3 regions of the Pseudoalteromonas sp. c7(2019) genome follow, and region 2 is predicted to be linked to each of the others. Evidence: predicted binding sites of a transcription regulator. Region 2 holds the regulator's gene; each other region holds the start of a gene.
The links. Region 2 encodes sigma-54, which starts transcription at its own class of promoters, with help from an activator protein. Its sites were predicted from a motif close to GTTGGCACGNNNNTNGNNT; they were not measured.

Region 1 (11,017 bases), on a different contig from region 2:
GCTGGCTGAACTTCTTCAAGGTTTGCAATACGCATGGTTAAATCTAAGCGTACTTTTTCAGGGAACTGAGCAATAATTTCAGCTGACTGTTCTGGCTCTAAATACGATAATACAATGGTTTGAATTTGCGGATGCTCATTACGAATAATGTTTGCTACCTGCTTAGAGTCCATCCATTTTAATGAATCCAAGCCTTTAGCGCCTGAGCCCATAACAATTTGGTCAATAAGGCTAGCGGCTTTGTCTTCACCAAGGGCTGCTGTAAGCGCTTTTTTAATAAAGTCTTCTGACTGAAAACCAATGGTACTAAAGCTTTGAATTTGTTCTATAAACAAGTTATGTACAGCGCTAATCTTAGCTTGTGATAAGTCCTGTAACCCAGCCATCGCCATACCCACTTTTTGCACCTGTTTAGGTTCTAAGTGTTTAAGGATTTGCGCGGCATCTTCTTCTGATAAACTCAAAAGTAATATAGCGGCTTTATCTACCCCATCTAGCTTATCAACATCAAAGGCTGGCGGGAGTTGTTTTTGTTCTTGATCAGTCATCTTCTGTTAACCACGCTTTGACTACTTGTGATGATAGTTCTGGTTCGTTAGCTACAAGGGCACGAATTGCTTTAAGTAAATCTTCGTCGCCATGTAAATCCGGTAACTGCAGTGTACCATCACTTGAGAAACCAACCGAAGCAGAATCAAAGTCTTTATTTAGCATATCAAGCGTGTTGTCGCCAATATCTACGCCTGAACTTAATGCATCTTCGTCGTATTCTTCTAGTGTATCGTCTGGGTAAATTAAGCGTTTAAGCATTGGTTTTACTACTGCCATTATCAATACAATGATAACTAAGGCGCCTAATACAAGGCGGGCTATTTTCATAAACCAGTCTTGTTCCCACAGTGGCACTTCTATTGCTAAATTTGTTTCTTCACGTACAAACGGCACTGTTACGACTTCAAGTGCATCACCACGTTGCATATCAAAACCTACACCACCTTGTAGTAAGCGACGAATATTTGACAATGCCTCTACCGAGCGTGGAGTCATGGTTGTTTCACCGTTTTCTCCCACTTTAGCAATGTAGTCAACAGCAACTGATACGCTTATTCTACGTATTACACCACTTTGCTGACGCTTATGAGAAATTGTAGTGTCGAGTTCATAATTACGCGTGGCTTCTTTGTGGCTGCGTGTTGGTGACGTAGCTGTGCCTGCACCACCTTGCCCCGCAACCTCAGGAATGTTCGAGTTTAACGGTGGCTGATTTGTAAGCGCACCTGGAATACCAACAGCTAGGCCGCCAATGTTATTTTCTTCAAATGTGGTTTCGCTTCTAACCGCTGGTAGGTCTGGGTTATAACGCTTTTGAGTTTCCTCAATCGAGCTAAAGTCCATGCTCAAATCAACTTGAGCTGTATAGTTTGCAAGCCCAACAACCGGTATTAAAATACTGTCTATTTTTTCAAGGTACTCTTGTTCGCGCTTACGTTCTAAGTCGTATTCTTTACGAGAGCGTGCTGCTAATGAGCTTTGCGAACCTGAATTTAATAATCGACCATTTTGATCGGTAACAGTAACTCGCATAGGCTCTAAACCCTGTACTGCCGAGGCAATCATATCAACAACAGAGTCTACTTCTTCACGGTCGAGTGAGCGACCACGCTTAAGCGTTAATACAACTGTAGCTGATGGTTTCTTCTCTCTGCGGGCAAATACGTTTTCTTTAGGAATGGCTAACAATACTTTAGCGCGAGTAATATTATTAAGCTCTTCAATGGTGCGGGCAAGTTGTTGCTCGCGGCCATGTTTTAGGCGTTCGCGCTCTAAGCGTTGGCTTACACCAAAGCCCATATCTTGCATAATTATATCAGAGCCCGACGCTGGCCCTTGCTCTAACCCTTCGCGGGTCATTAACAATTTAATATTTTGGTATTCGCTTTCATCAACCGACACAACGTTGCCATCTAGTTGATATTCAATTTGTTGCGCATCTAAAAAGTCGAGCGTTTGAATAAGCTCTTCAGTTTGCATTTTGCCTAACGGGCGCATATCTGGCTGACGAGCCCAAATAATAATAAAAATCGCGATAGCTAAACAAATAGCCAATGCTATAACCAATGTTACTTGGCGCAATACATCAACACCATTTAAAGCACTTAAGTAGCCTGACTTTTGTTCTTGTTGATCATCACCACCACTTTGGTCAATACCGCCACCAGCAAGTGCTAGGTCTGTAGATTGGTTAGATTGCGCCACAATAATTCTCCACTACCTAATTAAACAGGCATGTTCATGATTTCTTTATAAGCTTCAACAAGTTTATTACGAACCTGTACTGTAGCCTCAAAAGCAACTGACGATTTTTGAGAAGCAATCATCGCCTCAGCAAGCGATACACTTCGATCCCCCATCTCAACCGCTTTTACTTTTTGACCTGCATCTTGCTGTAGACCGTGCACTGTATTTAATGCATCACTTAGCATGTCGCCAAACTGGGAAGTAGAAGTAGGCTGAACTTGAGTCGGCAATTTATTTATTTGATTATTACGGCCGGCTTCTAAAGCCATTGATTGCATTTCTTGAAATACAGCACTGTTTTGAATTTTCATAATTTATCTCTGACACGCAGTGAACTCTTACAAGTAATAAAGCACAAAGCATGCCAAATAATTAATCATTAAAATACAATAGGTTAACTTTAATTTGTGTTAGTCAGAGTTTTGACAACCCTAAGTTCGCAGCGCAAACTTAGGGTTTATAGGAGGTTATGCTGGAAGTGAAATACCTAAATCGCGCATTTGCGCTAGTTTATAACGTAAAGTTCGTGGGCTTATGCCCAATGTTTCGGCAACGTCTTTACGCTTGCCTTGGCAGCGTGCAAGGGTTTCTAAAATAATACGATGCTCTTTGTCTTTAAGCTCATCTTTATAGCTACCGGTGTCTGCCGCTAGCAAGCCCTGCTTAGGTTCAACCTCGGCATGTGATTTTTCATCATAATATGCAGAGCTTAGCGTGCTTTTATCAACGCCTTTATCTGCGTGAGCTAATTCTGTTGACGATACTGTTTGCGCCGGCGCCAATGATGGCTCCATAACAAAGTTATTAGCTGCTAAGTTTTCAATAAAAATAGCATGCTCATTTATTGTGTTACCCGTGCGCAGTATAAGTGCACGCTGTATAACGTTATCAAGCTCGCGCACATTACCAGGCCACGCGTGAGCCAATAACTTTTGCTCGGCACCTTTATCTAAATATGCCATAGGCTCTTTGCTTTTACTTATATGGCGCTCAATTAAATGCTTAGCCAATACAATAATATCGCCAGGGCGTTGGCACAATGGTCGCCACATTAGTGGAAAAACATTAAGCCTGTAATATAAATCTTCTCTAAACTGATTTTCAGACACGGCTTCTTTTAAATCACGATTACTGGTTGCCAAAATACGTACATCGAGCTGAATTGTTTTACGCCCCCCTAAACGCTCAACTTCACGCTCTTGCAGTACGCGTAACAGCTTTGCTTGTAGCCCTAAGTCCATCTCAGTAATTTCATCAAGTAAAATAGTGCCGCCTTGTGCTTGCTCAAACTTACCCGGACATGCTTGAATCGCGCCCGTAAAAGCTCCTTTTTCATAACCAAATAACGTGGCTTCAAGCATATTTTCAGGAATAGCCGCGCAGTTAATCGCCACAAATGGCTCATTACAACGGCTTGACTTATCATGAATATAACGAGCAAGTACTTCCTTACCTGAACCACTTGGGCCAAGTACCATTACACTTGCATCAGAGCGTGCTACTTTACTCGCAAGCTCCAATAATTGAATACTAGTTGGGTCAGCAACAATAGGTCCGTCGGTTTCTTTTGCTTTTTCAGGCAAATAACGACTCACCATATTTAACAGCACTTCAGGTGCAAATGGTTTAGCCATGTAGTCAATTGCACCTAGGCGCATCGCCTCTACCGCATCGTCAATTGTGGCGTACGCCGTCATCATCAATACAGGTAAATCAGGGTGGTTTAATTTAATACTGCGTAGTAAATCCAGGCCACTCATTGCGCCCATTTGCACGTCGCTTACAACAAGCGAAAATTGATCTTTTTTAAGCAGTAACATTGCTTGCTCAGCACTGCTCGCTGCAACACATTCAATACCCGACATTTCAAGGGTATCTATTAAGGCTTCACGAAGCCCTGCGTCATCTTCGACAACTAAAATAGTGTTACTCATAATGAACCCTCTAGTTTAGATGTTGCCTTAATAGGCAGTAACAAACTAAAGCAGGCACCACCCTGCGTATTATTAGTCACATCAACACGACCTTGGTGCGCACTAGCTACCGAACTTACTACCGCAAGCCCTAAACCTGTGCCCTGACTTTTTGTAGTAAAAAATGGTTCAAAAATTTTATCGCTTTGGCTTAAATCAACACCTGGGCCATTGTCGCTCACACTAATACGAACCATATCTAAATCTTTTAAATCTCTTTGTGCGCTAATTTTTACTTTTGCACCGCCGCCAATAACTTGAATACTATTGTGCACAAGATTTTGAATAGCACTGGCCAATGCCGTTTTATTACCGACTATTTGTATATCTGGCTCTGGTAAGCTTACATCCAGCTCACTTTCATTAAGTGCAACCATCGCATCAGCACCTGCTTTAACTTCTGTTAAAAGCTGCTGCATTGAAACTTGCTCAACAACTTGCTGATCGCCACTTTTAGCAAATAACAGCATGTCGTTTACTTGAGTTTCTAAATCTTTTAAACGCGACATTAACTTTGTTTGAAAGTTATCGCGAGATGCTTCGGGTAAGCGTTTTGATCCTAAATTAGCGGCGTAAAGCATAGCGGCTGAGAGCGGCGTACGGACTTGATGCGCCAGTGACGCAACCATTTTACCCAGCGCGCTTAATCGCTGCATATGTGCAACACGTTTTTGTAAGCGGCGGGTTTCGGTTAAATCCGTCATTAAAATAAGTTGCCCAGGCTCTGGTGCTAAAGCAGTAATATCAAGCTTTATTAGGCGCCCGTCTTTTAAAGACACTTCGTGGCCATCATCTTGATGTGGCCTAAAAGAGCGCTGAATAACATTAAACCAGCGTTCGCCTTCAAGTGGCTCGCCAAGCATATCAATCGCTATTTGATTCGCTTTTGCAATCAACCCTTTGCCATCAAGTACAACCACGCCTGCTGGCATGGTATCAACCAAATGCGAAAGCCAACTTGCTTGCTTGCGCAGATCGCTTAATTCACCAATGTACTCCTCTTGAAGTAAACATGGGTTATACTGATTTGCAGAAAAAAACTGTGGTTTTAGCACGCTAGCAAGGGCCATAATCAAATCTCGAATTGATGTAGATACATGTCTAAATGCACGATTTATACCAAAATTTATTTACATATTTATCATTAAGTTACATCAATAATTTGAGCGACATAAAAATGACGCACACAAAAAGGAATAATAATGAGTGAGCAAATAAAGTGCCGTTGCCCGTGGCTCGACACCACTAAACCCGACTACGTTATTTACCATGATGAAGAATGGGGTGTGCCTCTTTATGATGATACAAAGCTGTTTGAATTTATTACGCTTGAATCAGCGCAAGCGGGTTTAAGCTGGTATACAATTTTAAAAAAACGCAGCGGTTATAAAAAAGCATTTGCTAATTTTGATGTAAATAAAGTGGCACAATTCACACAAGATGATATTGAGAGATTAATGCTTAATGAGGGGATTGTGCGCAATCGCTTAAAAATTGAGGCAACTGTTAACAACGCTAAACGCTTTATAGAAATACAAGAAGAATTTGAAAGTTTTAGTAACTACCAATGGCAGTTTGTCGATAATAAACCGATTATAAGTAATTTAAATAACGCTGAGGACTACCCGGCAATTACAGAAGCATCAACCGCATTTGCGAAAGATTTAAAAAAACGGGGTTTTAAGTTTTTAGGCCCTACAACGGTTTACGCTCATATGCAGGCCTGCGGTATGGTTAACGATCACAGTAATGATTGTTTTAGAAAAGAAGAAATTATTGAGGCTTTTAGTAGTAAGTGATTAAAAGCCATAAAAGTGATTTGTTCACAAAGAGGTTAAGAGACGCTGCGCTTTAGAGAAGTAACGCGTAAGTTGACAATGGTTTCTCATTTATCCTCGTTTTTTCTCTTTGTGAAATAACGTTTTATTTAAATGATTAAAAGCTACGCTTTTCACGCGAGCAAGTCTAGCGTCTACAACAAAAGTAAAAACCGTGTAGGTGCGAATTTACTTCGCGCTCTTGCTAATATTTTTTAAGTAAAGTGTGGTATAAAACCGCACCTACAAAACGAGGGGTTCTTTATCTACTGTGTTTGGCCAATTTATAACTAAACACTGACAGCTGCTTTTAAACCTTAATCTCTTGAAAGATTATACTTTTTCATTTTCTCAACGAGTGTTGTTCTGCGAACACCTAATATTTCGGCTGCGCGAGCTACAACGTAATCATAGCGCTCTAACGCTTGGGTTATTAAGCTTATTTCGAGCTCGGCTAAATAATCTTTAAGTTCAATACCATCATCTGGCAATAACCCACTACCCGTTTGGCTAAACTCAGCGTCAGGCTCACTTTCGTAATCGCTAAAACCGGTGCTAAATATGTCGTTAAAGGCGTCTTTTTCCATTAACTCTTCAGGATATTCTGGCTCGTAGGCTTCAACTTCAATGTAACGATATTTATTAGGTAAATCGGGAATATCGACCACTTTTTCAGGAAACATAATAACCATACGCTCCACCAAATTAGCAAGCTCACGAATATTACCAGGCCAAGCATGTTCTTTTAAGCTCTCAACTGCGCGCTCGGTAAACTTAGCGGTAGAACCTGTTTGGTCGTTAACTCGGCGCATTAACTCCTTTAAAAGCAGCGGAATATCATCAGCACGTTCACTCAGTGATGGGTTTTCGATAGGAAATACATTTAAGCGGTAATATAAATCTTCCCTAAAACTACCCTCTTCAATCATTGTTTCCAAATTACGATGCGTGGCTGCAATAACGCGTACATCAGCTTGGATAGCCTTTGTACCACCAACACGTTCGTAGCTGCGTTCTTGCAATACTCGCAGCAACTTAACTTGCATTTGCAGTGGCATATCGCCTATTTCATCTAAAAATAGCGTCCCGCCTTGAGCTAGTTCAAACCGCCCTTTACGAGCCGATATAGCACCAGTAAACGCGCCTTTTTCGTGGCCAAATAGTTCACTTTCGAGCAGTTCTGCCGGTATAGCACCACAGTTAACTGGTACAAACGGTCCATTAATACGCTTTGAAAGCAGGTGTACATTACGGGCAACCACTTCTTTACCTGTGCCTGATTCGCCTAAAATTAAAACATTAGCGTCGGTTTTTGCCACTTGTTCAATTAAAAAGCGAACATCTTTTACGGCATCTGTTTCACCAACTAGCCCATCAAAAATTTTATGCGGTTTAGTATGCTTATGCTCATTAGGCAGCATACGCTGATACTGCTGGCAATCGTGAAGTAACTGAGTTGTCACTTCGTGATTAAATGGCTCGCAAATAAGCCCCACCACATTAGCTATACTTAATAGTGGTTTTAGCGTTTCGCCAATTAATAAAAACGGTAATGTTGGATAGCGTTTAATTAAGCTTTCGTGGTCAAGTGATTGCAACGCTCCTAAAATAATCATGCATTCTTGCTGCTGATATTTTTTGCATTCTTGCTCAAAGCAGTCTTCGCTTAATAGTTGAACAGCTTCACCAATAAAGCCAAGTGAAGCATTTAATCCTATTGCGCGGTTGTTATTATTATCTAAAATCAAGATCATATTTAGCGAGCCGTACTTTCACTAATTTGTATAATTAGTTAAATTGTAAGCCAGTTCAGCATGGATGCAAGTGATAGCGGCAGTTTTTTGACATAAACGCCAAAAAACAGACGGGCTAGTTAAGTCAATCATACTTAATAGTTAATCATTAAGTATGAGTTGTAGTTTTAACTTAGTTATTACTCGGTGATTACTTAATGATTACCTAAATACAACTTAGCCTTAAAAATTAATTTACTCGGCAATAAAAATGCTATTGTTAGTAAATAAACTCAATTATAAATTTAAGTTGAAGTTACAAATGCCGATACATAAATAAGTGAAAATGCTTGGCATTAATATTGCTTTGTTTTTATAAAAGTATAAAAGCTTTATTAGATTTTTATATAAGTTTTTATATTAGCTTTCACATAATTTTATCGTTTTAAATTTTAGGATTTTCCCATGGCTCATGTCTCAGTAAAAAAATACGGTCAAGTTCGTGCTAGTAGTATTGCCGAAATGGCTCCTTACGAACAAATAAACCTTATATTCAGTAATATTATCGGTCGCTTAGCAGCAACAAAAGGGTTTATTGAGCGCAAAGAAATACAAAAAAAAGGTGAAAACATTTCAGCCTGTGTTTTATTATTTGGTGCACTGCAAGACGCACTCAATTTAGAAGTAGAACAAGACCCTAGTATTTCTAACAATTTATTGGCACTTTACGATTACTGCCAGCGCCGTTTAACGCAAGCGAACATAAACAACGATATTGAAGCAATTATTGAAGTATCAAGTATTGTTAAAGAAATTAAAGAAGGCTGGGATAACATCCCGCTAGATCAACGCAACCCTGCAGTTTAATTTTAATTATGGAATCGCCAACATCTTCAGAGCCACTAACCAACTACTCTGAGCTCATACAAACGTTGCTTAGTAAAATTGAAGTGTTAGTAAATGATGATAATGCAGACGAAGCTCAGCCTTTTTTAGACACTTTAAATACTGAACTAAAGCAATGGTGCGAAAGTAGCGAAGGTCCAAGTACAGAGCAATTAGAATTAATTCAGCTTCGTATAAATACCATTTTAGTTAAAGCGAATAGTGCAAAAAACGAATCATCAAAAGCTATTATTAAACATAAAAAATCAGGAAAGGCGATAAAAGCTTATAAAGCCATCTAGTAAAAAGGTTTAATAAATGGCCTTCATTTTAACTAAATACATGGCTATAGCTTACTATTTGAATTAAAGAGCAGTACACAATAAAAAACCGCTAAATTTAAACTTAGCGGTTTTTTTATTGACTCGTAATACTTTTAACCCAGTTATTAATTTGATTGCCTAACTACGCCTGGCATGTTCTCTAATTGAGCTTGAACATAACTACTGGTGTTATTAAGGCTCGCTACTAATAAATCCATCGCATTATATTGAGCATATAGTCGAGACGATAGCGACTCCATTTTACTGGCAAGGTCCAAGCGATCATCATCTAAATCGTCTAGCTGATTTGTTTTACTGTCTATTCGGTTTTGAATAATACCATCGGAATCTGTATAAAAGCTCATTAGCTCATCAAACGACTGTGCAAAGCCATCATCGTCATCACCTACAAAAAACTGTTGCACTAAATTTACATTAGCGTCTATTTGCTCATCTAGTGTTTCTGTATTTAGGGTTAAAACACCGTAGCGGTCTGTTTCAACACCTAATTGCGAAAGCGATAACGAATTACCATCGCCTAAATCAACTGATTCAGTTATTTCACTACGGAGCTTTGACATAACACCACGAAGTAGTGAGTCACCAGCCATTACTCCGGCTCCACTTTCACCAGATGCACCTAAATTATTACTAAGCTCTAATAACTCATTGTAACTAGTAATGAAGCTATTTAAACCAGCTTTTATATTATTATTATTTTCGGTAACTGATATGTCGCTTATGTCGTCATCTGTATCGTGCGGTTTTTTAGCAGTTATTGTAATACCGTCAATCACTCCGGCAAATTCATTAGATGAACTACTTACAGTTAGCGAGCCATCAATGGTAATTGATGCATCAGTTGCTGCAATTATTTCACTCGTATTTTGCACACCAGCAGAGTCAAATGCCAAACGAGAAAGACCATTTACATCTGTGTTATTACCATCAATATCAGCAATTTCTATTTTAATTTCATTTTCTGCACCGCTATTTTTAGCGGACATAACCAAATGCTGGCCACTATCATCAGTAATGATAGTCGCATTAATGCTGTCATTATCGTTGCTGTCGTTTATCGCATCACGAATCTCACTAAGTGTCGCAGTATCTGATACTTCAATATCAAAGCTATTATCACCAGAGGTTAGGGTCATTGTTCCCTGACCTACCGCTGTATCAGCATCGAAAGCTTGCGACAGTATTTTATGCTCCGTGGCTAAGTTGTTAACTTTTACATCATAACCACCTGGTTGAGCATCTTGGTCCGCACTTATAGATATAAAATCATCATTACCTGATGTACTGCGTTGTTGGTATTTGTCGCTATCACCCAATGCTTCCATTGAGGTTTGTACTTTTTCAAGCGCTGACTTTAGCGCTCCAACAGCAGAAATATCCGTAGTTAATTTACTTTCTGTAGTATTTAAGCGAGCTTCAGCAGGTGCTTGTTCAGCATTAACTAGCGCATCAACAATATCTGACACTGCTAATCCAGAACCTAACCCATTAAATGTAATAGACATACTTCACCTCTTAAATACTCAAAAATAAACTAACTTAGTGTTAGTAATTGAAACCACTCACTAAACTGTTTGGTCGATCAAAATTCCAGCAGATTCAGACAGTTTAGAAACTAGGCTTAATACTTCCTCAGAAGGGTATTGCTTAATAACTTCGCCACTGTTTTTATCTAGGACTTTAATCACATCGCGGCCTGAATCTTCATCAACTTTAAATTGCAAGCTTCGGTTCATTTCGCCCATAAAGTCCTGCAATTGTTGCGCCATTTGTTCTAGCTGTTCGCGCTCTAACGGCTGAGCTTTTTCATCTTGATTATTATTTTTGTATTGATTTTGCTGTAGCTTTTGTTGATTGAGCGCTTCCGTTTGCTTTACATCATCAACCGCTCGCTCAGTTAAAGAACTAGCGGCTTGCCCTACTTGCTTATCATCACCAGCAATGGGAGTCGGTAATGTTGTAATTTC
Region 2 (11,017 bases):
ATAATGTAATTGTCGCATCAAACTGCACTGCTAATTGGGCAAGCACGGTGGCTGCTCTGGCGTGCAATCCTAATTTGTTTTTTATTAAAAAAGTGTCTTCACAATGCATAACTTACTCTACCTAAGCTGAACAGGTGATTATTCAGCTATATTATTTTTCTTGTTCGCGATGGCGAATTTTAACATTGGGATGTGTCATTGCAAAACTTTCACCGATAGTTTGCGCTAAATATACAGAGCGATGTTGTCCGCCTGTACACCCAATAGCAATGGTTAAATAACTGCGGTTATTTCGCTCTAAGTGCGGTAACCATGTTTGTACAAATGTTTGAATTTGCCATGTGAATTTTTGCACTATGCTGTGATTGGCCAAATAATCTTTAACAGGTTGATCTAACCCATTTAAAGGTTTTAATTCAGGTTCCCAATGTGGATTTGGTAAAAAGCGTGCATCAAATACGTAATCTGCTTCTTTTGGTATACCGTATTTAAAACCAAACGATTCAAACGTGACAATCAGTTGCTTATCTTTTTTACCTAAAATCTTTTCACGAATAGATTCAGCAAGTTGATGAACACTCAAATCAGTCGTGTCTATCATAAAGTCGGCGCGGGTGATTAATACATCAAGTAATTCTTTTTCTTTTTTGATGGCTAAATCAAGAGGCAACGAGTCAATTGATAGTGGGTGTAATCTACGAGTTTCAGAAAAACGTTTGATCAATGTTTGATCGTCGCTATCTAAATAAAATAACGTAGGTTTTGCAAAGCCAGGCAAGTATTCAAGAATATCGTTAAATTCATCTTGTTGTTTAGGGATGTTACGCACATCAATGCTAACAGCAATTTTATCGTAGCTATCAGACACACTGCGAACTAATGAAGGAAGCAAGTTAACTGGAATATTATCTACGCAATAATAACCTAAATCTTCTACAACGCGTAAAGCAACCGACTTTCCAGAACCAGAACGGCCGCTTATGATAATTAACTCCATTTAACACCCTTTATAAAACTATGATTGATTGACAATAACTTGGTAAAGCTCAGTATCTGATTTTGCACTGCGTAACTGTTTACAAAAATCTTTGTTGTTTAGTTTATCAGCAATGGTTGCTAGAGTCTTTAAGTGCTGCTGGTTATCGCCATCTGGTACGATGAGTGCGACGAAAATATCAACAGGGCGATTATCGATCGCATCAAAATTTATTGGAGTTTCGCTAACGAGTACTAAAGCCAAAGGCTCTTCTGCACCGCTCATTCTTCCATGAGGAATGGCAATGCCACGCCCTATACCTGTACTACCCAATTTTTCTCTGCTCATTAAAGCATTAAGAATATCTTGTTGCGGTAAATACGGAAGTTTGTCGTGGGCAAGTTCGCTAATGAACTCTAAAATTCTTTTTTTGCTATTAAAAAGGACCGCAGCTTTGCTGCAGTCCTGGCATATAAGTGAGCTTAATTTCATCATATTAGTGTCGAGCAAGCTTCTCTTTGTGTTTAATTACTTGTCGATCGAGCTTGTCGATCAACGAGTCAATGGCGGCATACATATCTTGATGTTCTGTAGAGGCAAATAGCTCAGCACCGCTTACGTGTATGGTGGCTTCTGCTTTTTGATTTAATTTTTCTACATCGAGAATGACATGAACATTATTAATATGATCAGAGTGTCTTTCTAGCTTCGCAAATTTGGTATTAATATAGTCTCTTAGTGAATCGGTTAATTCTACGTGACGACCAGTTAAGTTTAGTTGCATAAGCATTACCCTCTTTTTTTTGCGTCTTAAATCAAACTTTTACGCTGATTTGACGGTGGAATAGCCAGAGATTCGCGGTATTTTGCGATTGTACGTCTCGCTACTTTAATTCCTTGCTCAGCCAATATATCCGCTATTTTGCTATCACTCAATGGTTTTGCTGAGTTTTCTGCTGCGATTAATTTTCGGATAAGCGCACGGATTGCTGTAGATGAACATTCACCACCGTTTTCGGTGCTTACATGGCTTGAGAAAAAGTATTTAAGCTCAAATATACCACGGGGTGTGTGCATATACTTTTGGGTTGTTACGCGCGAAATTGTTGATTCGTGCATTTCTACCATTTCAGCAACATCATTTAAAACCATTGGTTTCATGGCTTCAGGACCGTGTTCAAAAAAGCCTTGTTGTTGCTTAACAATACAATTTGTTACTTTTAATAGCGTGTCGTTTCTACTTTCTAAGCTTTTAATAAACCATTTAGCTTCTTGTAAATGCGAGCGAATAAACTGGCTGTCACCACTGGATTTTACAGTGCGAGACATTGCAGCGTATTGGCTATTAACACGAATTTTAGGCATGCTATCTGGGTTTAACTCAACAACCCAGCGGCCTTTAATTTTTTTAACTGACACATCAGGAATAACATACTCAGATTCTTCTCTTACAATAGTATCTGCAGGTTTAGGGCTAAGAGTATGTATTAATGTCATTACTTCTTTAAGCTCTTCTTCTTTGAGCTTAGTTTTCTTCATTAATGTACGATAGTCACGAGCAGCTAATAAATCAATATGCTCGGTTAAAATCATTTTTGTTTCATTAATGTAAGGTGTTTCTTTATCAAACTGGTTAAGCTGAATACACAAACACTCTTGTAAGCTACGTGCAGCAATGCCTACTGGATCAAACAGTTGGATGCGTTTTAATACAGCTTCAATTTCATCAAGTTCGACTTCGTTATCATCTTCGTTTTCTTGATTAAAGCTTTCTAAAATCTCTTCGCAGCTTAGTGTTAAAATACCTGAATCATCGACGGCTTCTACAATAGCAATAGCAATAGCTTCGTCTGTAGGGCTAAATGGCGTTAGTTGTAACTGCCACATTAGATACTCATGGAGCGTTTCAGTAGAGGCGCCTTGGTATATTGATTCGTCTTCAGGCATCGGACCCGATGATGCTGCTGGAGCGGCACTCATGTACTCATCCCAACTAACATCCATAGCCATGTCGTCACTTAGCGTGTCTTTTGCAAGTGCTTCACCACTATCTTGTTCGTATTCGCTTGGAGCATCATCGGCAGATGCGCTAACAGTTATGTCATCTGTATCTGCTTTTTGCTCGTTTTTACCTGCAGCGTCTTCTGAATAGTCTGCTTCTTCAACCTCTAATAGCGGGTTGCTGTCGAGAGCTTCTTGTATTTCTTGCTGGAGATCCAATGTACTGAGTTGCAACAAACGAATAGCTTGTTGCAGCTGTGGAGTCATTGTAAGTTGCTGGCCCATGCGCAGCTGTAGTGATTGCCTCATGTATCTCTAACAATCCTTTTATGTTGTTATAATTAATACTAGCAGATGCTTAAAGACATGGCGTAAATGTTACAGCCTAAATTGCTCGCCTAAGTAAACATCGCGTACTGTTTTATCATTTAATACGTGTTCTGGAGTACCTGATGCAATCAGCTCCCCATGAGAAACAATGTAGGCTTTTTCACAAACATCAAGGGTTTCTCTTACGTTATGATCGGTAATTAATACACCAATCCCACGATTTTTAAGATGTTCTATTATTTTCTTTATATCTAATACCGAAATCGGGTCAACACCTGCAAATGGTTCATCCAGTAATATAAATTTAGGATCTGCTGCCAGCGCACGTGCTATTTCAACACGACGACGTTCGCCACCCGACAATGCCATACCTTGGCTATCACGAATGTGTTGTATGCTAAATTCATCTAATAATTTATCGAGAGTGTCTTCTCTAGCTTGTTTATTTAACTCTTTGCGCGTTTCTAAAATGGCCATTAAGTTTTGATAAACAGTCAGCTTTCTGAATATTGAAGACTCTTGCGGTAAGTAGCCAATGCCTAATCTAGCACGACTATGCATAGGTAAAAGAGTAATATCGTTATCGTCTATCGATATTTTACCTTTGTCGCTAGGTACAAGTCCTACTATCATATAAAACGTGGTGGTTTTACCTGCGCCGTTAGGGCCAAGTAAGCCAACAATACTGCCAGCTTTGACTTCAAGGCCGACGTTTTTTACAACTTCACGGCCTTTATAGCTCTTTGCTAATAGCTCTGCTTTTAATGTGCTCATGGTTGACCTTTGTCGCTTTTTTTACTTTTTTTAGTCTCGATTGGTACTAAAATTGTGTGAACGCGGTCAGTTGAGTTTTCATCTTTTTCGGCACTGATTAGCTGCTGCTCTATATCGTAGGTAATGCTTTTAGCATTTATTTTTTGTCCCGCTTGCGATACTTGTGCATTACCAACAAGCGTTAAAAAACGCTTAGATACATCATAACGCACTTCGTCAGCACTGGCGCTCATAGTCGTGCCATCTGATTGCTTTTCTTCAAAGTGCGCAGGGCTACCTGTAGCAATTAATAATTGTTTATTATCACCAAGTTCATCGCGTTTATGTACTTCTAAGCGGTCGGCTGTGATACGGCGGTTACCGTGAATAATTTCAACGTTTTTCTCAAAAATCCCGACATTAGCTTTTAATTGACCTTCTTGCTTATCGGCGCTTATTGAAATTTGATTTGCAGTCGGTTGCGTGTTTTGCTCTGCAGCACTACTATTAAACGCTAGTATAAGTGTAGGAATAATAAGTGATTTTAATATTTTATTGGTCATAATATATGGTTCGCGTATGGTTAATTAGTTTTATCACTTCGGTTTTTAAGTCGGCTTCTAGGCCTTTACCAGTGATTTTTAAATTGGGTCCAGTGATGATAACGGGTTGCTCCGAACGCATTGTTAATAGCTTTATATCTACCTGAATATTATCAGCATTGATTTTGTCTATCATGGCGTTATCGGTTAAGTTTTTGGCAACCACATTGCCTTCTAAAATTAATTGTTTGTCTTCGTATAATGTTGCTTCGTCTGCATTTATTTGCCACGTTTGCTTTTCGTTATATAAAGTAAAAATAGGTTTTTCAAAAAACGTAAAACCTAATTGTTGATATAGCTCCATTTTAGCCGCAGTTACTTTGTGGCTAATTTTACCTTGTTCGTCATAGGCTGTTTGTTTGAGTTCAATGGCTATGTAATCAGGCTTGGCAATAACTTCAGGCTCAGTCTGAGGCACAATATTTGTTTGTGTAAAATAAGGGTACCAAAGCCAAACCATACAGCTAATGAATAAAACGCTTAATATTATGCGCGCTGCATTCATGAACTAGTGCCTTGTGTAGTCAATGCTTTACCATTTTCAAGCATAAGTAAGTCGGTGAGCTCTCTTACTGCACCAAAGCCGCCAGGCATTTGCGTTACATAGTGTGATAAACGTTTAATAAGTGGATGGGCATCATTTACTGCAACAGCAAAGCCGACTAATTCCATAACGGGCATGTCAGGACCATCATCACCGATATAAGCAATTTGTTCATCGCTAAGGTTGAGTTTGTCTTTTAATTCTTGATAGGCAATGAGCTTATTTTCTTGGCCTTGATAAATATGCTGTACGGTTAAGCTGCTCATACGTTGTTGCACTATTTGTGAATGACGACCAGTAATTACAGCCACTTCAAAGCCACTGTTTATAAGCGCTTTAATGCCAAAACCATCTTTTGTATTAAATGCTTTTAGCTCTTCACCTTGATTACCAAGATAAATACGGCCATCAGAAAATACACCATCAATATCGCATATAAGTAGTTTTACTTTTTTAGCGCGTGCTTTTGCATCATCGCTCAGCGGTTGATAGAGTTCTTCAAATTGCATTTATAATACTCCTGCTTTTAATAGGTCTTGCATGTTTAATGCGCCAATAGGTTGGTTTTTCTCATTGACGACGATTAAGCCATTTATACGTTTGTGTTCCATAATGTTAAGCGCTTCAGCGGCTAAAATATCTTGTGTAGCCGTAGTACATGACTTAGTCATAACAACATCTATTTGTGTTGTATGAATATCAATTCTTTGCTCTAAAATACGACGCAAATCGCCATCGGTAAATAATCCCACGAGCTGCTGATTTTCATCAACAATGGCTGTCATACCTAAACCTTTAGCAGACATTTCAATGAGGGCGTCTTTAACTGTTTGTGAAACGCTAATAATAGGTGTATTTGCGCCGCTGTGCATAACATCTTTTAAAGTAAGTAATAAGCGCTTGCCTAAACTACCACCTGGGTGAGATAGCGCGAAGTCATCAGCTGTAAACCCGCGAGCTTCTAATAATGCAACTGCCATGGCATCGCCCATCGCAAGCGTTGCAGTGGTACTTGATGTAGGAGCTAGACCCAATGAACAGGCTTCTTTTTCTACTTTAATACACACATGTACATTAGCAAGGGTCGCCATGGTTGATTGCGTATTGCCAGTCATCGATATCATTTTGGCACCAAGTCGTTTTAAAACCGGAATGATATTTAAAACTTCGCTGGTCTCCCCTGAATTAGAAATAAGCATAACCACGTCATTTTTAGTGATCATACCTAAATCACCATGGCTTGCTTCACCAGGGTGAACAAAAAATGCTGGACTGCCAGTGCTTGCAAGGGTTGCCGCTATTTTATTGCCAATATGACCTGATTTACCCATACCAATGACAATAATACGGCCTTCGCAGTCGTACATTAATTGGCACGCGTTATGAAAATTTTCATCTACATATTGTGCAATATCACTAAGTGCTTGGCGTTCAACATCTAAAACGCGAAGGCCTTGTTCAATAAAATTTAGCGTTGCCATCATTTACCCTACTTGACTAAAAATATACCCTTGGTAACCCAAAAACGCTATTAGCAATAAGCCGCCTTCTACTCTATTGATACGTTGGGTGCCTCTAAAGTTCAATGACATAATAATAAGAGCAAGTGTTGCGCCAATCATAATTAATACGTCTCGGCTTACTAATGATGGGTCAATGGCTGAAGGGTTAATAATACCGGCAAGTGGTAATACCGCTAGAATATTAAATATGTTTGAGCCAACAATATTACCTAGTGCTAAATCATCTTCATTTTTAAGTACACCTGCAACCGAAGCGGCAAGTTCAGGCAAACTAGTACCGATGGCAATAATTGTTAAGCCAATGACTAAGTCGCTTAAGCCGAAGTATTTAGCAATATCGACAGCCGAACCTATTAAAAAATGAGAACTAACAGGTAGGAGTATCATGCCGACAACTAACCAAAATACCGCTTTTTTCGTAGGTACATCGTTTGGTACATCGTCGCAGGCTTCTGACACAAATGGATCATCTTGGTTTTTTGCACGCATAGATACAATAATTAACCCACCGATGAATACGATAAAGCCAACCAAAAGTGCAACACCTTCATTAAATGAAAAGTAGTTATCTGAGAACACATACCAAGTAGCTAAAGATACGAGCATCACTAATGGCATTTCACGTTTTAATGTACTTGATGAAACTGAAAGAGGGCGAAATAGAGCAGTGATACCTAACACAAGTAAAATGTTTGTAATATTAGAGCCAACAGCATTGCCAACCGCTGTGTCGGTTTTGTTAGCCAGAGCGGCAGAGGCTGAAACCATCATTTCGGGTGCTGAAGAGCCCATAGCTACCACGGTTAAACCAACAATAAGTGTAGGTACACCAAAGTTTTTAGCAAGAGCCGCAGCGCCATAAACAAACCTGTCTGCACTCCAAACAAGAGCTGCAAAACCAAGAATTAAAATAACAAACGAGGTAACCATTGTGTTAAGCCAGTTATACAAAATACGGATGGCGCGAATAGTAACAAAAGCCAAGATGAAAGTATAAATAAAAGAGTAAGGTCAACTACGTAACAATGCTGCTTTTAAACAGCTAATTTAAAAATTTAAGCCGGGGTTAAGCTGTTTTGAGCGAGTCTTATAATCCTTTTTATGGGTGTATTACAAAATCTTACGAATTGTTTTTTCCATCTTTGACAAAAAAGCTTTAAAATAGGTGCACTAGTGAACATTTTTATGGAGAGCGACTTGTCGCAATCAATAGTAGAAGTCAAGGATGTTAGCTTTTCGAGAGGCAATAGAACTATATATAAAAATATGAGTTTTAGCGTTCCTAAAGGTAAAATTACTGCGATCATGGGGCCAAGCGGAATTGGCAAAACCACTATGTTGCGTTTAATTGGTGGTCAGCTTAAACCAGATTCAGGTGATATTTTATTTGAAGGTGGCAGCATTCCTAAAATGTCTCGTAAAGAGTTATACGAAGCACGTACTAAAATGAGCATGCTTTTTCAAAGTGGTGCGCTGTTTACTGATATGTCGGTATTTGACAATATTGCGTTTCCTATAAGAGAGCACACAAAGCTAAGTGAAGACCTTATCCGATTAGTTGTATTAATGAAATTGCAAGCGGTTGGGCTACGTGGCGCTAAAGATTTAATGCCCTCTGAGTTATCGGGCGGTATGGCAAGACGTGCTGCACTTGCGCGCGCTATAGCACTTGATCCAGAGCTAATCATGTACGATGAACCATTTGCAGGACAAGATCCTATTTCGATGGGCGTATTGGTTAAGCTAATTAAGTCGCTTAACGAAGTATTGAGTTTATCGTCTTTAATTGTGACACACGATGTGACAGAGGTAATGAGTATTGCCGATCACGTTATAATTATCGCCGATCAAGGTGTAATTGGTTGTGGTACTCCTGATGAAATGCGCAATCATGAATCTCCTTTAGTTCAACAGTTTTTAAAAGGCTTGTCGGATGGTCCAGTACCATTTCATTTTCCGGCTCAAGCTTATGCAGACGAACTACTTGGAGAAAAAGCATAATGTTGGATTTATTTCAAAAGCTAGGGCATAAAACGCTAGGACGTTTTGCGGCTCTTGGCCGTTCGGCTTATATGCTGTTTAGTGCGCTTGCGCATGTTCCTAATTTTAAAAAAGGCACACCGTTACTTGTTCGCCAACTTTATATGGTGGGTTCGCAATCGTTACTGATTATTATGGTGTCGGGTTTGTTTATCGGCATGGTGTTGGCTCTACAAGGTTACACAGTATTAGTTGGTTATGGCGCTGAGGATAGTTTAGGGCCGTTAGTGGCTCTGAGTTTATTGCGAGAACTGGGCCCGGTTGTTACTGCATTACTATTTGCAGGACGCGCAGGTAGCGCATTGACTGCTGAAATTGGCTTAATGAAAGCAACAGAGCAACTTTCATCACTTGAGATGATGGCAATCGATCCGCTAAAACGTATTATTGCACCGCGCTTTTGGGCGGGTTTTATAAGCATGCCATTGCTTGCATTGATATTTTCAGCCGTAGCAATCATAGGCGCTCATTTAGTGGGCGTAGATTGGCTGGGGGTTGATACAGGTAGTTTTTGGTCAATCATGCAATCACAAGTGTCGTTTCAGCAAGACATACTAAACGGTATTATTAAGAGTTTTGTATTCGCCATAGTGGTGACCTGGATTGCGCTTTATAAAGGATATGACTGTGTGCCGACCTCAGAAGGGATCAGCAAAGCAACCACCGAAACGGTTGTTCATTCGTCATTAGCAGTTTTAGGTTTTGACTTTATTTTGACAGCGGTAATGTTTACCAGCTAATAGGGTATAGATAATGAATTCACGGAAATTAGAAATTTTAGTTGGTTTTTTTGTAGCACTTGGCATTTTAGCTTTTGCGATGCTCGCACTTAAAGTTGCCAATTCAGGTATTAGTGGCTCTGGCGAAACATATACGCTTAATGCCAAGTTTGAAAACATTGGCTCATTAAAAGCGCGTGCGCCGGTAAAAGTAGGTGGTGTTGTAATTGGTCGTGTTGAATCAATTTATGTACACCCACAAGAGTTTTTACCAGTGGTAAACATGACCATTGATGCACAGTATTTATGTCGTTTTTCAGACACAAGCTCAATCTCTATTTTAACGTCGGGTATTTTAGGTGAGCAGTACTTAGGTATTCACCCTGTCATTTCTCCAGATTCGGCTAAACAACGTTGTTTAGGCGAAACAGTGACTGAAAACAAGCAAGATGAAGCAATTGACGATTTGTTTGGTGTGGAAAGTAAAGCACTAGGTGATGGCGATTCAATTACTGATACTAAGTCTGCCATTGTACTTGAAGAATTAATCGGGCAGTTTTTATTCAACCAAGGTAGTGAGTAATTATTATGTTGAAAAAGTTTTTAGCTATTGTAGCAATTGGCACAATGACGCTAACTCAAAGCGTAAGTGCAGCAGATGTTAAATTGGTTGATCCAAATAAAATGGTACGCCAAGTTGCCGATAATACATTTGCACGTATTAAAAAAGATCAGCCATTAATTGTTAAAAATCAAGAGCATCTTCGCGTAATCGTTGAAGAAGAATTAATGCCTTATATCGACTACAAATATGCAGCACTTCGCGTACTAGGTAGTGAAGTATCTAAAGTACGTGCAATTACCGACGAAGCTGAAAAAGCCAAAGCAATTAAAGAAATTCAACGCTTTATTGGTGTGTTTAGAGAGTATTTAGTTGCTACTTATGCAGGTGTATTCACTCAATATACAAACCAGAAAGTTGAGTTTGGTGCAGAACAAGCATTTAAAGGCAAAGATGTCGTTGTCGTTAAAACTAAAATTATTGAAGATGGTAAACCTGATATCAGAATCGATTTTAAAGTACGCGAAGACCGTGACGGTGAATGGCGCGCGTACGATATGATTGCTGAAGGTATTAGTTTACTAGACGCAAAACAAAGTGAGCTACAAGGTATTTTGCGTCAGCAAGGTATTGATAATGTAAGTAACCTTTTAGAGCAAAAGAGTCAGCTACCAGTTCAGTTTAGAGGCAGTAACTCGAATGACTAAATTGGCAATAAGCCAAGTTGATGGACAACATTTTCGAGTAAACGGTGAGCTTACTCGAAATTCAATTGGCGATGAACAGCTTCTGAACAACAAGCTATTAACCAAGCATAAAATCATCTATTTCGACCTAAGTGGTGTATCTAGGGTTGACACAGCGGGCTTAGCTTGGTTAATTCACTCTTTTGCAGAATTAAAGCAGCAAGGCATTCGCCTTGAATTGCAAAACCTACCTGAGCAATTGCAAAATTTAATGCAATTGG
Region 3 (11,017 bases), on a different contig from region 2:
GTTCTTCGTCGCTATTATCACGACGAGCCATACGTTCATCTTGAAAGTTTTTTAAATGCTGGCTAATCACTTCACCAGCCTTGTCTAGGGAAATTCTATCCTGTGGTCGTTTAGGGCCTGCAAGGCTTGGTACAACATCACCTAGTTTAAGCTCGAGTGTATCGGTGTAGCTCGCTTCGTCACCATCGTTACGCCATAAACCTTGGTGTTTTGCGTAATCCTCAATTACCTTTAGGTGACTTTCGTCGCGGTTTGTTAAGCGAAGGTAGTTAATGGTTTCATCATCAATTGGGAAAATACCACACGTAGCGCCGTATTCAGGTGCCATATTCGCTATGGTTGCTCTATCGGCAAGTGGTAAGTCGGCAAGGCCATCACCATAAAACTCTACAAATTTACCCACTACACCATGGTTACGCAGTATTTCTGTTACCGTTAATACTAAATCTGTAGCGGTAGTACCTTCAGGTAAGCGGCCACTTAGCTTCATACCGACTACTTGTGGAATGAGTAAGCTAATTGGCTGACCAAGCATGGCTGCTTCAGCTTCAATACCGCCTACACCCCAACCAAGCACACCTAAGCCATTAATCATGGTGGTGTGAGAGTCAGTCCCTACAAGCGTATCTGGGTAAGCGAATTTTTTGCCGTCGCGCTCTTCATTAAAAACAACGCGCGCTAAGTATTCTAGGTTTACTTGGTGAACAATACCGGTTGCAGGTGGCACTACTTTTAAATTATCAAAAGCGGTTTGTCCCCAACGTAAAAATTCATAACGTTCTTTATTTCGGTCGTATTCAAGTTTTGCATTTAAATCAAATGCACCATCATTTCCGTAGCCATCTACTTGTACCGAATGATCAATAACAAGTTCAGCAGGTGATAACGGGTTTATTTTTGCAGGATCACCACCTAGTTTTTCCATTGCGTCACGCATCGCGGCTAAATCTACAATAGCGGGTACACCGGTAAAATCTTGCATAACAACACGGGCGGGAGTAAAGGCAACTTCAGATGCAGGCTTTGCTTGAGGATCCCAATTAAGAAGGGCTTGAATATCTTGTTCTTTTATATTTGCGCCATCTTCGTTACGAAGAAGGTTTTCAAGTAATACTTTTAAGGAAAAGGGCAGTCGTTTCGCTTTGTCGCCAAGTCCTTTTAGAGAATGAATATGATATTGCTCACCATTTATTGTGAGCTGATGTTGGGTATCGAAACTATTATTCATTATTTGCCCCTTTATGAATTAGAAAAATATTTTGAAGAGTGACCTCTGTAGTGTTCGAGTTGCAAAGTACATACCAGTGTAAAAAATCGTGTTTAGAGAACGAATTTTATACAGTTAATATAGTAGAGATGATGCTGAAAAGTTTAATTTCAAGAGATGATTTGAAAGAGGTAGGGTCAAAAGTTATTTCAACCCTTATTAATTACTGTAACCAACCTTGTTGCTTACCTTTAATACTCAAACAAAGTAAAGCGATGGCAATAACGATTACAAAAATAGGCATAAATACAGCACTTGCGCCAAGTAGCTCAATACTGTTTATGACCACAAAATTATAATATTGCTGAATTAAAATAGCGCCGAGCGATAGCGCAAAAGTAGGTGTTGCCAGCGCGTTTTTAGCAAGTAAAAACAGACAACCAAAAGTGCTTCCAAATACAGCTATAGCAAATGAAATGGTTGACCAAATAGGAACGTTAGAGTAGGCAGCTTGTTGATCTAGCGGAAGTTTACCTATCATTTCGGGTGTCATCATCATGTGCATAGCAAATGCAATAACGCCAAGTAAGTTCCATACGAGTGCCGCCCATACAACGGGCTTAAACCAATTTTTAGGTGTTTTAACAGACATTTTATAACCTTGTTTTTATTATTATTAACTAGGTTATTAAAGAGTAAAAAGGCCAACTATACAAGTTGACCTTTTTATATAAAAAGAGGGCTTTTAAATGCTTAACCAAATGAAATAGGTCGACGACCTGTTTTATCATCTACTTTTGGTTTTTTAGTTCGCTTACGCTTACTTTTAGCTGGCTGATTTGTTGGTTGTGGTGCAGCTTGCTTTGACTCTGCTTGAGTTTGTATCGCAGGTTTTTCTGCAGGGGTTGCATCTTCACTTAGCGCAAGTTTAAAAAATTCACCATCAAATTCTAATACATCGCCACTGTATAATTTTTTCCGCTTTATTGTACAAATTTCATGGTTAACACCCACATAGCCTTCGGTAATTAGGTTTTTAGCTTGGCCGCCACCTTCAACTAAGTTTAGTACTTTTAATAATTTACAGAGCTCAATCGGCTCTTCTTCTAATTCTATTTCTATGTATTCTTCGTTCATATTTGCTCTCGGTGGGGTAACGCACAAGCTGTAGTATAAAGGCTTGCAGCTACTTTTGCACCAAAGCAAGTGACTTTCGCTAATTGTAATACGTAAATAGCTATGAAATTTTTTATGTATTTTATCTGTCTTTAAAAAAACTGAAGCAATTGAAGAGTAACCTTTGCAGCAGTTAATTTTACGTATGGCCTGCTAATTGCTAAAACTTTGGCGGATTAAATAGTTTTCATTAAATGGAGTAGGAAATGGGCGTAAGATTGGCAATGAAAAAAGAGCTAATGGGATTAGACAATTCAGGTATGTTAACTGCTGACGATGTTAGAGAGCACCTTGCTAATTCTGTAAAAAAGCAAGCTGATCAAGATGAACGCGGTTTTTCTGTAATTTCAAAGTTCAATGATACCCATAGCCGTTTAGTTAGTGGTGATGCCACGAGAAAAACAAAACTCGAGTTTGAACGACATCGTTTATTTAAAGAAGTTTTATATACTCGAAAAAGTGTTGATGCTTGGTTAGATAGCCAAACAAATTAAATTGCTATAAATAGTTACCTTTAATAGACTACAAGCGTAATCAAAAGAGGTAACTATGAAAAATGGAATTTTAATGTGTGTGTTGGCATTACCATTAGCTGCGTGCCAACAACCTACCGTGTATGTATTTAGTGAAAACTTGCAAGATGAACAGAGCAATCAGCTCGATGCTGCGCTAAAAGCACAATCGCTCCCTTATGAATATGTACCGCTGGCAATCCCATCAGAGTTTGGTGAGGCTACATTACTCTTATCAAGTGACAAAATTTACCCAAAAGAAACTGAGCAGTTAGCTACTATTATGCAGGGGCTAGGTTACGAGCCACAAGTTAACTATACAACGCGTTCAAATCATTTTTATGGTGATGGCAATATAGGCTTTTATCTAAAAAATGCAGTGGCGGGTACAACCTTTGTTATGCCTAAAAAGTTACGAACAACTCAATGCAGCGAAGACAAGTACAATGATTTACTCGTCACATTTACAGATAAATATGCTGACTTTACCTTACCCAGTGGCGCTGTTGTAAGGTTAGGTTGGGAGTTTTTATACGGTTACGTTGTCATTTATTACAAAAATTATTCGCAAACATACAGTCACTCACAACCACTTATAAATACGCCCTTTGGCGCCAAACCATCTGATACTTACAGGTTTACAGCTCACGTTAATAACCCCAGCTGGCTTGATTGCTCACTACAAATTATTTATATGGACTGAACTAACCGTGAGTTTCTATATGCTCGCTTAGTTTGGCAATGCGCAGACTCATACCTTCTATAATTCGGTCTTTAATTTTTTCGCGGATAACATTAGGTAAGCGGGTGAGTGCTTCAGGGGTAATAGCGAGGACTATGCTGTCGGTTTTGGCACGTGCGCTAGTGCTGCGTTCTCGGTTATTTATAAAAGCGCCTTCACCTATAAATTCACCGGGCTCTATAGTACCAAGTTCTAGCAAATGATTATGTTTAAATACTAATAGCGCGCCGCTAAGTACAATATATAAGCGCTTGTCGTTATCGTATTGCTTAAATAAAAACTGATGCTGGCTTACTAAATATAACAGGCCGAACGACTCCAATAAGACTTGGCGCTCGCTGAGCGTAAATTCCTTAAAAAAGTGCAGCCTGTTTATAATTTCCATTTGTTTGAATAATGGAATATGTTCGATTAGCTTCATCAATAACCAAATGTGTTAAAAGCGTTTAATCAGCTAATATTGCGCTCTTTTAATTTTCGGGTCAACGTGTTGCGTCCCCAACCAATTTTTATAGCAGCATCTTGCTTATGACCAGAACAATTAGCCAGTGCGGTTTTAATTAAGCGAGTTTCTAGCTGGGCTTGAATGTCAGGCCAAATATTTTCTTTGCCTTGTTTAAGCTCTTGATTAAGCCATTGCTGAAACGCATCTAGCCAATCACCTTCTTCCTGGGTTGGCGAAGCATCCAGAATTTCCGGCGGTAAGTCTTGCTCGCTTACAAGCTCACCCGGTGCCATTACAGTAAGCCAGCGACAGGTGTTTTCTAATTGGCGTACATTGCCTGGCCAATTAAATAAGCGTAATTGCTCAGTTGCCTTAGGGCTCAGCACTTTGCTTTCTACTTGTAGCTCTTTAGCGCTTTTATGTAAAAAGTGTTGCGATAAGCTTTCTATATCTTCAGTACGCTCTCGAAGAGCAGGTAAACGTAGGCGCACAACATTAAGACGATGAAATAAATCATCCCTAAACTTGCCCTGTTTAACTAAATCTTCAAGGTTTTGGTGCGTAGCCGCAATAATACGCACATCTACTTTTATACTTTGATGGCCACCAACACGATAAAACTCACCATCGGCAAGAACGCGTAATAAACGTGTTTGTACATCAAGTGGCATATCACCAATTTCATCTAAAAATAGTGTGCCGCCATTGGCTTGCTCAAAACGGCCTTTACGCACGCTGTCGGCGCCCGTAAATGCGCCTTTTTCGTGGCCAAATAACTCTGACTCAACAAGCTCTTTTGGAATGGCTGCCATGTTAAGTGCAATAAATTGGTTTTCTTTACGTGGGCTATGATTGTGCAAAGCACTGGCGACAAGTTCTTTACCTGTTCCAGATTCGCCATTTATTAATACGCTCATGCTAGAAGCCGATAGTTTACCTATCGCTCTAAACACTTCTTGCATTGCGGGCGCTTCACCAATTATGTGGGCACTTTTTGGTGGAGCTTGCTTGCGTTTAGTTTTTTTAGTGGAGTTTGCTCTGCATGCGCTTTCGACCAGCGCCACTGCTTCGTTTAAATCAAACGGCTTAGCTAGGTATTCAAAAGCACCTTTTTGGAATGCATTTACAGCTGAGTCTAAATCTGAGTGCGCAGTCATTATAATAACCGGCAGCCCAGGGTTTTGCTCTGCAATAAGTTCAAGCAACGCCATACCATCCATACCAGGCATTCGTACGTCAGAAACTAAAACAGTAGGTTGGCTAAACTTTAGGGCGCTTAGTACATCTTGCGCATTAGCAAAGCTCTCTGTGTTAAACCCTGCACGGGTTAGTGCTTTTTCAAGTACAAATCGAATAGAAGCATCATCATCTACAAGCCAAACTGTTTTCATGCAAACTCCAAACATTAATCTGCAAAGGGCAGATAGATATTAAATTCAGTATGTCCAGGCCAGCTATCACATTCTATATAGCCATCATGTTGATCTATCAGTGTTTGCGCTATTGAGAGTCCTAACCCAGAGCCACCTTCTTTATTGGTGATCATAGGGTAGAACAGTGTTTCGCGTACACTGGGATCAATACCTGGTCCGTTATCAGATATTTGGATCAACAAGGCTTTTTTAGGTGCTTTACCTGGGCGACGATGCTGATGATTAATGCGGGTTTTTATTGTTATTTCACCGCCATCTACAAGCGCCTGTTGGGCGTTTCGAACAATATTTAATACTACTTGCTGAATTTTGCCTTGATCAATGTATACATCAGGAATACTTGGGTCGTAATCTTTAACCAAGCTAATATTAGAACAATTATCTAACGTACTTAGCCTTGCAACTGATTCAAGTGATTGATGTATATTGCCATACGATTTTTGCGGAAGTTGATTGGGCCCCAAAAGCCTATCTACTAGTTCGCGTAATCGGTCGGCTTGCTCAATGATGAGCTCAGCACATTGATCTCTTTCTTGTTGATCAACCTCATACTGCAATAACTGCGCCGCTCCGCGAATTCCACCTAAAGGATTTTTAATTTCGTGAGCTAAGCCTCTAATTAGGTTTCGGGCAGCTTGATATTGATGCATTTGATTAGACGCTTGGTCATGCTTAATTTCGTCATCGGTTTGGCGCCACTCAAATAAAATATAAAGCGAGCCATTAAACTTAATTTGTCGTGTACTTACGGCTACTTTTGCATGGCGAGAATCGCTAAAAACCACGTCAGCTCTGTGCTGCTGGCAATCTACGCCTTCAACTAATGAGTATTGTTCTATACGCTGTAAATCGATTGAATGGTAGTTAAAAAGGCTATCAAACGGTTGTTCTAACAAGCGCTTATTACCAAGGCCAAGCAGCTCGCTGGTACTAGTATTGGCATATACAACGGTAAAGTTTTTATCAAGTAACATGATAGCGGTTGTTTGATTTTGCCAAATGGCATCGAGTAGCTCAGGGCTAAAGTTTTTATTATTAATCATAGCTGCACCATTTTAGTGCGTGGATGTTTGCAAGCAAGTTATATGGTTAAATACACTGCTGCACGTTTAGTAATACCCCAATTTAGTTACCTAGGTTTAGCCCTTTTCGGTGCATAAAAAATATGCAGGGTTCGCTTGTAGCAATAACTTGGTTTTTACTATTAAAAAGCTTTAATTGTAGTGTGTGCTGACCACGTTCTACATCTCTAATTGCAAAGGTTGAGCTGTCACTGGCTGGGCCGTGTGCTTTACCATCAATAAAAAGTTGTATAGTAAAACCAGTTTCAAAGCGTGGTTTTATTCGGCTAGTTACATAAACAGTGCCGGTATTTTCACGAATAGTCTGGTTATGATCAGGTGAGGAAATAGCAATACTAAAGGCCGCTTGTTGAGGCTGAGGTTGCTCGTCGAAAATGTCAGTATTTGTTGCAGGCATATTAAGATCTTGGCTGGTGAGCTTTACTTCTTGAGCCCCTTTATGAGGGGTGTCTGAGAACACTAATACGCCATTTTTATCTTTCCAAGCGTATATTTTTGTTTCACCGGCATAACCATAATTACTTAATCCTAAAGTAATTAATAGTAATAAAATCTTGTTATTCACTCTGCAGCCCTGCATTTTTATCGGTAACTTAACTTTAGTGGAGATTGACTAATTTTACCATTAAAAAAGCCCGCAAAGCGGGCTTGAGAACACACATATTTTTACAGCTTAATTAACAGCTGTAGTACATTTCAAACTCAACTGGGTGAGTTGTCATGTTAAGCTTTTCAACTTCTTTAGACTTAAGTTCGATGTAAGCATCGATTAAGTCATCAGTGAATACGCCACCTTGAGTTAAGAATTCACGGTCTGCGCTAAGTGCAGATAGTGCTTCGTCAAGTGATGCTGCAACAGTTGGAATTTCTGCTGCTTCTTCAGCTGGTAAGTCGTATAAATCTTTATCCATAGCATCGCCAGGGTGGATCTTGTTTTTGATACCATCAAGGCCAGCCATAAGCATTGCTGAGAAAGCAAGGTATGGGTTAGCAGTTGGATCCGGGAAGCGTACTTCAATACGACGACCTTTTTCAGATGGAACCACTGGGATACGGATTGATGCAGAACGGTTACGTGCAGAGTATGCAAGCATAACAGGTGCTTCAAAACCTGGTACTAAACGTTTGTACGAGTTAGTAGACGCATTTGCAAAAGCGTTAATTGCTTTAGCATGCTTGATGATGCCGCCAATGTAGTAAAGTGCATCTTCAGAAAGACCGCCGTACTTATCACCAGCAAAAAGGTTTACACCACCTTTAGCAAGTGACTGGTGACAATGCATACCAGAACCGTTATCACCAACAACTGGCTTAGGCATAAACGTTGCTGTTTTACCGTATAAGTGAGCCATGTTATGGATAACATATTTCATTTCTTGAATTTCATCCGCTTTTAATACCATTGTATTAAAGCGAGTAGCGATTTCGTTTTGACCTGCTGTTGCTACTTCGTGGTGATGTGCTTCTACTACTTGGCCCATTTCTTCTAGAACTAGACACGTAGCTGAACGCCAATCTTGGAAGTCATCAACTGGAGCAACTGGGAAGTAACCGCCTTTAACACCTGGACGATGACCAGTGTTGCCATCTGCATATTCTTTATCTGAGTTCCAAGCAGCTTGCTTAGAATCAATTTTGTACATAGATCCAGACATATCTGATTTATATTTAACATCGTCAAATACGAAAAATTCTGGCTCAGGGCCAAATAAAACAGTGTCTGCAATGCCTGTAGATTTCATGTAATCTTCAGCGCGCTTAGCAACAGAACGCGGGTCGCGCTCATAGCCTTGTAGTGTAGAAGGCTCTACTACGTCACAACGTAAAATTAATGTCGCTTCTTCAGTGAAAGGGTCTAGTTTGATTGACTCAGGAACTGGCATTAATACCATGTCTGATTCGTTTATGCCTTTCCAGCCTGCAATTGAAGAACCGTCGAACATTTTACCGTCTTCGAAAAAATCTTCATCAACTTGGTGATGAGGGATCGATACATGTTGTTCTTTACCCTTAGTGTCAGTAAAGCGTAAATCAATGAACTTGACGTCATTTTCTTTAATAAAATCTAAAACCGATTGTGACATGTGTCCTCCAACTATTGGGTTTTGTTATTGCTGCATAATTGCTTTGGTATTTACTAAGCTGATTTTGTGCCATTATTGTAACTGGCTGTTTATAAATTAAAAAAATATCATTGCATCAAAATGGAATATACAAACGCACCATGTTGGTGCGTAAATATTCCATTTCGGTGCAAAATTTACAGAGCGTAATTTGTTGTTAATTTAATCAGCTGAAATTAGCATAACCTAAATGCAAAAGAGTAACAAAAAGATCGGAAAAATAGTCAAAAAGGCTGTTTTTCAAAAAAATATTGAAATTTAATTCATATAATTGTCATATATAAAACAGATACTTAGTAAAAGTATTGAGAAAGTTTTAAAATATGTATTGGATAAACTTTCATCCATGTCATTAATGAGGGATAATATGCGCCCTTTTAAATCCTATGCTGGGACATCTCGCGAAAGCGTGGATGAGTGCGTAGATCTTGCAGGATCATTGAGAATTTAATTTCTCTGAGTAAATATATGAGCATCGAAAAGTTAAGAAATATAGCGATTATCGCGCACGTTGACCACGGTAAAACAACTCTGGTTGACAAACTACTTGAGCAATCAGGTACATTAGAAACACGCGGCGGTAACGAAGAGCGCGTGATGGACTCAAACGACATTGAGAAAGAACGTGGTATTACCATTTTGGCTAAAAACACAGCCATCTCTTGGAACGACTACCATATCAATATCGTAGATACTCCGGGACACGCCGATTTCGGTGGTGAAGTTGAACGCGTACTTTCGATGGCTGACTCAGTATTATTACTTGTTGATGCTCAAGAAGGTCCAATGCCACAAACGCGTTTCGTTACGCAAAAGGCATTCGCGCAAGGCTTAAAGCCAATCGTAGTTATCAATAAAATTGATAAGCCAGGTTCACGTCCTGATTGGGTTATGGATCAAATCTTTGATTTATTCGACAACCTTGGCGCAACTGACGAACAGTTAGATTTTAAAGTAATCTACGCTTCAGCTATCAACGGCTGGGCAACACTAGATTTAGACGAGCCATCAGACAACATGGAACCTATGTTCAAGATGATCGTTGACGAAGTATCACCACCGGATGCAGATCCTGAAGGTGACTTCCAAATGCAAATTTCTCAACTAGATTACAACTCTTATGTTGGTGTAGTTGGTATTGGTCGTATTAAACGTGGTTCTGTTGCTCCTAACCAACAAGTTACTATTATCAGTGCTGATGGCACTACACGTAATGGTAAAATTGGCGCAGTACAAAGCTACCTAGGTCTTGAACGTATCGAAACTGATAGAGCTTACGCTGGTAACATCGTAACTGTAACAGGTATTGGTGAGCTTAAGATTTCTGATACAGTTTGTTTCCCAGGAAACGTTGAAGCATTACCACCACTAAGTGTTGATGAGCCAACTGTAACAATGACATTCTCTGTAAATAACTCACCTTTCTGTGGTAAAGAAGGTAAGTTTGTAACGTCACGTAATATCCGTGAACGTTTAGACAAAGAATTAGTACACAACGTAGCACTTCGCGTTGAAGATACTGGTAGCCCAGATAGCTTCCGTGTTTCTGGTCGTGGTGAATTACACCTAGGTATCTTAATCGAGAACATGCGTCGTGAAGGTTACGAGCTTTCAGTTTCTCGTCCGGAAGTTATCTTACGTACTGTAGATGGCGTTCTAGAAGAACCGTTTGAAACAGTTACTATTGACTGTCAAGACGAGCATCAGGGTTCTGTTATGGAACAAGTTGGCCTACGTAAAGGTGAGCTTACTAACATGACTCCAGATGGCAAAGGCCGTATGCGTTTAGATTTCATGATCCCTAGCCGTGGTTTAATTGGTTTCCAAACTGATTTCATGACGCTTACTTCGGGTTCTGGTCTTATGTACCATACGTTCGATCATTACGGTCCTCACAAAGGTGGCGACATCGGTGTTCGTAAGAACGGCGTAATGATTGCAAATGCAACTGGTAAAGCACTTACTAACGCATTATTCAACTTACAAGAACGCGGCCGTTTATTCATCGGTCACGGTGTTGAAGTATACGAAGGTATGGTTATCGGTATTCATAACCGTGATAACGACCTTACAGTTAACGCCCTTAAAGGCAAGCAGTTAACTAACGTACGTGCATCTGGTACTGATGAAGCGCAAACGCTTTCTCCACACCTTAACTACTCACTTGAGCAAGCGCTTGAGTTCATCGATGATGACGAGCTAGTTGAAGTAACTCCACTAAACATTCGTATTCGTAAGCGTTACCTTACAGAAAACGAACGTAAACGTGCAGGTCGTGGACCTAAAGCATAATCTAT

Region 1: a site for sigma-54 is predicted at 8,171-8,189, ahead of fliS (flagellar export chaperone FliS). Genes of this name have one in related genera too.
Region 3: a site for sigma-54 is predicted at 8,737-8,755, ahead of glnA (glutamate--ammonia ligase). Genes of this name have one in related genera too.

What each region holds. Positions count from the first base shown of each region.
Region 1 covers NZ_WTKS01000016.1:90,470-101,486, forward strand. Annotated here, with positions in the region: gene fliG (flagellar motor switch protein FliG) at 1-548, opposite strand, end outside; gene fliF (flagellar basal-body MS-ring/collar protein FliF) at 541-2,256, opposite strand; gene fliE (flagellar hook-basal body complex protein FliE) at 2,277-2,609, opposite strand; gene GQR38_RS16600 (sigma-54 dependent transcriptional regulator) at 2,766-4,232, opposite strand; gene GQR38_RS16605 (ATP-binding protein) at 4,229-5,341, opposite strand; gene GQR38_RS16610 (DNA-3-methyladenine glycosylase I) at 5,474-6,070, shown strand; gene GQR38_RS16615 (sigma-54-dependent Fis family transcriptional regulator) at 6,406-7,842, opposite strand; gene fliS (flagellar export chaperone FliS) at 8,287-8,688, shown strand; gene GQR38_RS16625 (hypothetical protein) at 8,697-9,008, shown strand; gene fliD (flagellar filament capping protein FliD) at 9,155-10,555, opposite strand; gene GQR38_RS16635 (flagellar protein FlaG) at 10,616-11,017, opposite strand, start outside.
Region 2 covers NZ_WTKS01000003.1:316,563-327,579, reverse strand. Annotated here, with positions in the region: gene GQR38_RS05200 (HPr family phosphocarrier protein) at 1-109, opposite strand, end outside; gene rapZ (RNase adapter RapZ) at 152-997, opposite strand; gene ptsN (PTS IIA-like nitrogen regulatory protein PtsN) at 1,016-1,468, opposite strand; gene hpf (ribosome hibernation promoting factor) at 1,473-1,760, opposite strand; gene GQR38_RS05180 (RNA polymerase factor sigma-54) at 1,787-3,286, opposite strand; gene lptB (LPS export ABC transporter ATP-binding protein) at 3,356-4,081, opposite strand; gene lptA (lipopolysaccharide transport periplasmic protein LptA) at 4,078-4,623, opposite strand; gene lptC (LPS export ABC transporter periplasmic protein LptC) at 4,613-5,167, opposite strand; gene kdsC (3-deoxy-manno-octulosonate-8-phosphatase KdsC) at 5,164-5,715, opposite strand; gene GQR38_RS05155 (KpsF/GutQ family sugar-phosphate isomerase) at 5,716-6,687, opposite strand; gene GQR38_RS05150 (calcium/sodium antiporter) at 6,691-7,659, opposite strand; gene GQR38_RS05145 (ATP-binding cassette domain-containing protein) at 7,915-8,730, shown strand; gene mlaE (lipid asymmetry maintenance ABC transporter permease subunit MlaE) at 8,730-9,509, shown strand; gene mlaD (outer membrane lipid asymmetry maintenance protein MlaD) at 9,523-10,071, shown strand; gene GQR38_RS05130 (ABC transporter substrate-binding protein) at 10,077-10,757, shown strand; gene GQR38_RS05125 (STAS domain-containing protein) at 10,750-11,017, shown strand, end outside.
Region 3 covers NZ_WTKS01000011.1:117,348-128,364, reverse strand. Annotated here, with positions in the region: gene acnA (aconitate hydratase AcnA) at 1-1,228, opposite strand, end outside; gene GQR38_RS13605 (hypothetical protein) at 1,431-1,859, opposite strand; gene GQR38_RS13600 (RNA-binding S4 domain-containing protein) at 1,961-2,344, opposite strand; gene GQR38_RS13595 (hypothetical protein) at 2,590-2,877, shown strand; gene GQR38_RS13590 (hypothetical protein) at 2,933-3,598, shown strand; gene GQR38_RS13585 (cyclic nucleotide-binding domain-containing protein) at 3,600-4,058, opposite strand; gene ntrC (nitrogen regulation protein NR(I)) at 4,088-5,473, opposite strand; gene glnL (nitrogen regulation protein NR(II)) at 5,488-6,558, opposite strand; gene GQR38_RS13570 (DUF4124 domain-containing protein) at 6,641-7,162, opposite strand; gene glnA (glutamate--ammonia ligase) at 7,275-8,681, opposite strand; gene typA (translational GTPase TypA) at 9,189-11,012, shown strand.